One region of the Shewanella psychropiezotolerans genome, then DNA from elsewhere that is predicted to be linked to it. Evidence: riboswitches for the same ligand, from Rfam matches in the RefSeq annotation. Region 1 holds a riboswitch; the other holds the start of a gene.
The links. A riboswitch is a leader RNA that binds a small molecule or an ion and turns the genes downstream of it on or off. The one in region 1 is predicted to bind cobalamin.
Positions count from the first base shown of each region.

Region 2: another riboswitch for cobalamin. It lies ahead of FM037_RS04880 (ABC transporter ATP-binding protein); the one in region 1 lies ahead of FM037_RS22210 (TonB-dependent receptor).

Region 1 covers NZ_CP041614.1:5,064,472-5,067,892, reverse strand. Annotated here, with positions in the region: gene FM037_RS22220 (M56 family metallopeptidase) at 1-824, opposite strand, end outside; gene FM037_RS22215 (BlaI/MecI/CopY family transcriptional regulator) at 817-1,272, opposite strand; cobalamin riboswitch at 1,731-1,948, shown strand; gene FM037_RS22210 (TonB-dependent receptor) at 2,061-3,421, shown strand, end outside.
Region 2 covers NZ_CP041614.1:1,099,615-1,103,035, reverse strand. Annotated here, with positions in the region: partial or broken gene cobT (nicotinate-nucleotide--dimethylbenzimidazole phosphoribosyltransferase) at 1-151, opposite strand, end outside; gene FM037_RS04885 (FecCD family ABC transporter permease) at 240-1,304, opposite strand; gene FM037_RS04880 (ABC transporter ATP-binding protein) at 1,372-2,298, opposite strand; cobalamin riboswitch at 2,330-2,598, opposite strand; gene FM037_RS04875 (histidine phosphatase family protein) at 2,824-3,336, opposite strand; gene FM037_RS29915 (hypothetical protein) at 3,357-3,421, opposite strand, start outside.

The sequences.
Region 1 (3,421 bases):
ATTTGCATGATCCTTTCCTTTAAGATGTTTTTATTTCCATAGTGGGTATGCAGCATGCCCATTTGAGCGTGCTGAGAGTAAGCCAATAACGCATGGCTATAGGCAATTTTTTCATCGGTATTCATCAATGAGGTGATTTGAGCATCACAGGCGAGTTCTTGATCGTCACGAAAACGGCGGTAGGCTAGCCAGCAAAGCGGATTGAACCAGAAGATGGCGAGCAGACCATAGGCCAGTAGGTTAATGATGATGTCTCCGCGTTCATGGTGAAACAGTTCGTGTTCCAATACGGCTTTTTGCTGCTTTACTGTCAGTTTATGAAAGTCTGATGGCACTATGATCGTCGGCTTAATCACGCCTGTTAACATGGGAGAAGTGATCTCTGGACTCTGTAATATGGGTAAAGCGTCGGTCAACATCAGCGCGTTGATGTTAAGTTCGCCGCTCTGGGGGTGAGCATAAGGTGTACTCTTGCTCAACAATTTATTTAAATAGCGTCGTTGCAGTAGTAACAGTGCCGTCATCACGGCAATACCAGACAACCATAAACCTGCGACTAAAGGGGCCGGGATTAGGCTTTCACTTTTTTTAACGGCGAGTGACGCCAGCACTCTGTAATGCTCAAAACTTGCTAGCTTAGATTCTGCCAGCAAGTTAGGCAGAAATTGCAGTACCACAGAGCCTAATAACATTAGTGGGATAGCCAGCCATAAACTGTACATGTGGTGAGCCCCTAGCTGTTTAAGCAGTGGCTTATGAAAAAGTAGGATGAAGGCGCAGACTAAGCTTATGAGTATGCTTTGTTGTGTGAGCCAGTTAATCATGATTAGGCTCCTTTGTTTTAGTATCGGTTGTTTGACAGTCGCTGCTTAACTCACCCTTGTTCAAGCTGTCTTTTTTCGAGTCCTCTTCTTGCCAGTTGTCGATCAGCGTTTTCAATTCTGCAACATCTTCTGCGCTGAGTTTATTTTCTTTGGCAAAGCCTGCAACGAGGGGGGCGATACGACCCGAGAACATTCTCTCTACGAAAGACTGACTCTCTTTAATTTGATATTCACTCTGATTGATTAGGGGCGAGTAGAGATAGCCTCGGCCCTTTTTTTGAAACCCGATCGCCTGTTTTTTTACTAAGCGGTTTAATAGGGTTTTGACTGTTTTTTCGTGCCATTCATTAGAATCTGCCAATTTTTTCACCACTTCATTTGAGCTTATCGGTGACGACTCCCATAGGATATTGAGTACGGCAAGTTCTGAATTACTGATCTCTTTCATCGGCTGATCCCATTGTCAAAGTGTGAACTGATTACTTTCTGTTAAATGCATGTTATGGATTACAGCTGTAATCGACAAGTTTAAGATTACACTTGTAATCCAATTTGGCAAGTCATTTTGTTTGATAATTGATATAAATGTTGTGAATTTGTTTTATGTGGGTGTTAGTTAGATTTCTTTTGATTGCCAATCAGACGCTTGCATTCTTTTTGAACAAATCGTTTTATTAAAAATTTGCCGGAGCAACAGCCAAAGAGAATAAAATTAGACTTTTAGGTAAGCAGAATGTCATTCAAAAGTTAGACATTTATACGTATAGACGTCTATAATGCGGCGGTTCGTCACTCGGTGCTAAACAGGGTACTAATACTTGGTACAAAACTGAGTGCGTTCTTGGAACGAATTAACAATATTTTAGTCAATCTTTTGTGGTGCCTAAACCTATTTAACGTGTTGAAACATAGCGGCTTGCTATGAATTTCGACAATTAAGGTGAAGGATAATCGGGAAGTCAGTGAGAATCTGACACTGCCCCCGCAACGGTAAAAGGTAAGAGTCAGGTGCGCTTATTTGTGAAGAAATGGCAGCGTAAAAAGCCTGAACTCGCGCAGTGTTGCTTTTTAAAGTGTCATCGCAGAGCCTAAGTCCGGAGACCGGCCCATTAGATGATTTTGAGATTTCGGCGGGCAGATCTCAAGATGCGGCTTTCGGTCAACAGCATAAAGCTGAACGGCCTAATTATGTCGTGACATCTTTGCCCCGTTTTCCTTTTAGGAGTTAAAGGTAAAATGGGTACACTCTCATATAAAAAGTCATATAATGAGCCAAACAAACTTTCAACAATAGCCATTCTAATCAGCAGTGTATTGACTCTGTCTGTTGTCTCATCGAGCGCTATGGCGGCCGAAGCTGCTAATACTGGTGAAAGCCAGGCAAACAGTGTCGATGAAGTGATCACTGTGATTGGCCGTAGCGAAAACACCCCTCTGAATATCGCGGCCAACGTGAATATTATCGATTCTGCTCAGATAGAGATGAGCGGCGCGACCACGCTAACCCAAGTGTTACGTGGTCAGAGCGGCATTCAAATTTCAGATTCAAACTCAGGCGCGGTTTTTTCGATGCGTGGCTTCTCTGCTGGCCAAGCTGCGAACAATACACTGATCTTAGTCGATGGTCGCCGTCTTAATAATATCGATATTGCGGCGCCTAGCATCAATGCGATCCCACTCAATCAAATTGAGCGCGTCGAGATCTTATCTGGCAGCGCTGGTGTGCTTTACGGCGATCAGGCGGTTGGTGGTGTGATTAACATCATTACTAGGGCTCCGACGGGAACAGGTGGAAGTATTCAGCTGTCTGGCGGCAGTTTCAACACGTATGAAGGCAAGGCCGATGTGTCTGGTGCGATTAACGATACCTGGCGCTACTATGCGGCTGCGAGTTATAACCAAGGTGATAACTATCGTGATCATAACGCCAATAAGACATCATCTGTTTTAGGTCGCCTGCAATATCAAACTGAATCGGATAACTTTTTCATCGAGACCAGTTACTACGATAACGATCGTGAAATGGCGGGATCATTAACTCTGGATCAGATTGAAGACGATCCGACTCAAGCAAATCCATTCAATCCAGATGACTATCAACATGAGATGACAACGGCTATCCGCAGTGGTTACCAACATCAATTAAACGATGCCTGGTCTCTGGGCGCCGATATCAACTATACCGACAGTAAAGTTAAGAGTATTAGCTGGGGAAAGCCTGGCACCAACAAGCGCTCATTTCTTGAATTTACGCCTAAAGCTGTTGCTCATATTGCCACCGAAAAGGGCGACTTGAGTATCGTCACCGGTATCGATTTGAGTCGAGGTGAGTCAGAATTTAGCAGTGGTCGTAGTAACGTTCAAAAGGTTGCCAGTGCCTATGTTCAAGCCAGTGTTCCATTAACCACTAGTCTTAGCTATGTCGTGGGTGGCCGTTACTCTGAAGCGAAGGATGATCTTGTTGATGGTTCTGTGTACCCAGAAGGAATAGAATTAGATCAAGATGCCCATGCCTTCGAGTTAGGTCTGAATTATCGTCCAACCTCGTCTCATAGATTCTATCTACGCGCCGATGATAACTTCCGTTTCGCTAAGGT
Region 2 (3,421 bases), 2.5 Mb from region 1:
TGATTTCAGGCTTATCCTTATCTAAAATTCGCGCCAGTTGCATGGCTATATTTTCCAGTTCACCCAGAGCACCTAATGGTTTGGTCTTATTATCGATCTTATACTGGATCTCTTCATCGAACTCATGGCTCACTGGACTAATATCAAACATTATCTACACCCTGTTTATTTTCGTTATTCATTATTTTTTAAAAGCAAAGACAGCTTCGCGGCTAAAGCCGCTCCTACCTAGAGGAGGTTCACTTCCTTCGACTTAAGATCCCTAAGAAGAAGATGCTGCCTATCACAGCTGTGATTATGCCTACGGGCAGTTCCTGATGGCTCAACATGGTCCTTGCTAAGACATCTACCCACACCATAAATACCCCACCGACTAAGGCAGTGGTAATGAGGGGGAAATGACCGGGAAACAGCATTCTTACGGTATGGGGCACCATTAAACCAACAAAACCTATGCCGCCACAATTGGCAACGAGAATCGCGGTGATGATGGAACAGAGCAGCAGCATTTGCAGCCGCAATCGACTCACGTTTATACCTAAAGTATGGGCCGTTTCATCACCTGCCCGCATGGCCATTATCTGTCTCTTAAACAGTAAGATGATACCTGTACAGCCAGTGACAATCACAAAAGGCGCGATTAACCCACTCCAGCTGGCTTTCGAGAAGCTCCCTAGACTCCAAAACAGCACTGATGCGGCCGCCTGAGGGTCTGAAAAGTAGAGCAACAAGCTAGTTAGTGCGCCGAACATAAATGATATCGCCACGCCCGAGAGCAACATGCGCTCTATCTGGCTGCTCATGTGTCGGCCACACAGAGCCAGTACCATAGCAACCGACAAGCCGGCCCCCATAAAGGCCCCCAGAGGCAATGTCATCCAGCTAAACTGTTCAAACAGACCAGAGCCGGCGAGCAGCCCTGAGCCGGTAAATAGTGTTAGCACAATAACAGCACCAAAAGATGCCCCAGAAGAGATACCGAACAGATAAGGGTCCGCCAGTGGGTTGCGTGTGACAGTTTGCAGCACACTACCTGCGATAGAGAGACCAGCTCCAGCAATAAATGCCAATATGACTCTAGGAAATCTCAGTTCCATCACTATGCGCTGGGTGATGCTAGCAACGTCGCCAATCCCGAACAACTGATGCAAGACCACATCTAAGGTGTCCATAAACGAGATATTTGCGGCACCAAAACTCGCGGCAAACATCAGACTCAGCAGAGATAATAAGCTCAGGGAGAATAAAATCCATTTATGAGCAAACAGCTCATGCTTAACCAAATCGACTTCACCAGTTTTCATTTCTCTGGTTTTCACTGCAACTGAATCAGTTTCCGCCATTCCAATTCCTGCTGGGAGTTTGACACTTCTAGTCATGGGCTACGTCCTCGAGAGAAACCGGGCCACTTTTATTACCCTGACTCTTCTCACGGCCCTTCTCATAGCTATTCTTATGTCCTGGCTCGTAACCCTTGTCGTAACTCGTCTCATAACCATAGTAGTAACAGATCTGTGGATTTCCATGTTGAGGATGAGGCGCGACATGGGAACAGACACCGAAGACCTCGCCTATGGCCTGCTCTGTGAGCACCTGTTTAGGCGAACCGTAAGAAATACACTTTCCCTCTTCCAGCAGAAGTAATTTGTCGCACATGGCGCTAGCGAGATTAAGATCGTGAATAGAGGTGATCACAGTGATCCCGATTGAGCGCAACAGCTCCATGATCTGGATCTGATAATGGATATCTAAATGATTGGTCGGCTCATCGAGAATAAGAAGTTTAGGCTGCTGCACTATGGCACGCGCTATCAAGGCTCTTTGCTTTTCACCGCCAGAGAGATATTCATAACTCTGCTTAGCCTTATGGGTTAAACCAACTTTTTCCAGCGCATCGGATATCAAGACCCGATCGGCAGAATTAGTGAATTCGAACGGGCCTTTATGGGGCGTCAAACCGATAGCCACCAATTGCGCCGTGGTCAACTCGAAGTGATGAGGGGTATCTTGCAGTACTACTGCCACCTCTCTGGCGAAGGCCTTAGAGGAGAGACAAGTTATCTCTTGGCCAAACAGCTGGATTCGGCCACTATCAGGCTTGATATATCGATAGATGCAGCGAAGCAAGGTCGACTTTCCCGCACCGTTAGGCCCGATAATGCCGAGCATCTCACCGCGCCTTATGGAGAAGCTTACCTGCGACAGAATCGAGCGTGACTCGACTTGCCAGCTAAGCTCGCGCACATCCAAGGCGAGCTCAGGTGTGTTCTGTGACGTTGAGCCTGAAACTAATGACATCTATGACTCCCCCGAGTTACCCGCTCGAGTATTATCGCGACAAAATGAGGCAGGTATCCTGACTGGTGATTAAAAACAAGATTCTAGTTCCTAGGTACTAGATTCTAGATTCTAGGAACGTTTTTAAAAATCACTCACAGTTGCGGGCACAGTTTGGGCTTCTAAAGCTGATAGCTAATGCTGCTAATGCTATAAACATAAGCTAAAGACATAAGCTAAAGACATAAGCTAGGAGCTATCGTCCCAATTCCCTTTTAAGTTTGAGTTAGCAATAAAATGGGCACACTTGATTAAACGGCCAGATTAGCTCTCAACACCTCATTTTGCGAACTTGAAACCTTCCTCTTAGAAACTAAAAAGAATAAAAAATTAAATAAAGTACTAAATAGATAATTTACATAACAAGCTCTAATGGGCGCTATTATGCCGATTTTACTTGTATTGGCAAATTGTACCTGTGAAGTGATCGCGTTGATTCATACTAAGACATACTCAGATAAGTCATAGAGACAGAGTAAAAAGCGATTAGTCATCGCCCCAATGCAGCTTAGTGAAGTGGCCCTGAGGAGAGGTGAACACAGATATCTTGACCACAGAAGCATAAGCTAATGACAGCTGAGTGTAAAAACCGGCCACCCCACTCACACCAAGGGCATTGGCCATCAAGTGTCTCATCACTCCAGCGTGAGTGATCAAGAGTAAGGTTTGTCCCGAATATTGCTGCAAAATAGATTGCCAAAGGGCATCGATTCTGAATTCAAACTCAAGCATGCTCTCACCATTAGGTGGTGTCACGGCCCAGGGATTCTTCCAATAGCTTTCTATCATCTGAGCGGAGTTCTGATACAAACTCTCTAAGGTCTCGCCATCCCAATCACCAAAATTAACCTCCTTTAAACCGTCCTCCAGTTTTAATGGCACTCCATTTTTCAGATAGAGGTTGAGTGCAAACTCACTGCAGCGACGCAGGGGGGATGAGAATAGTTGGTCAAACTCCACATCGTGACGCTCAACGAGACGTTCAATGGCAGCTGTCATCGATGCTCGCCCCGCTTGACTCACGGCGACATCTGTATGCCCCTGAGTATATCACCGCCTTCGCATTCACCATGACGGAGAAGAT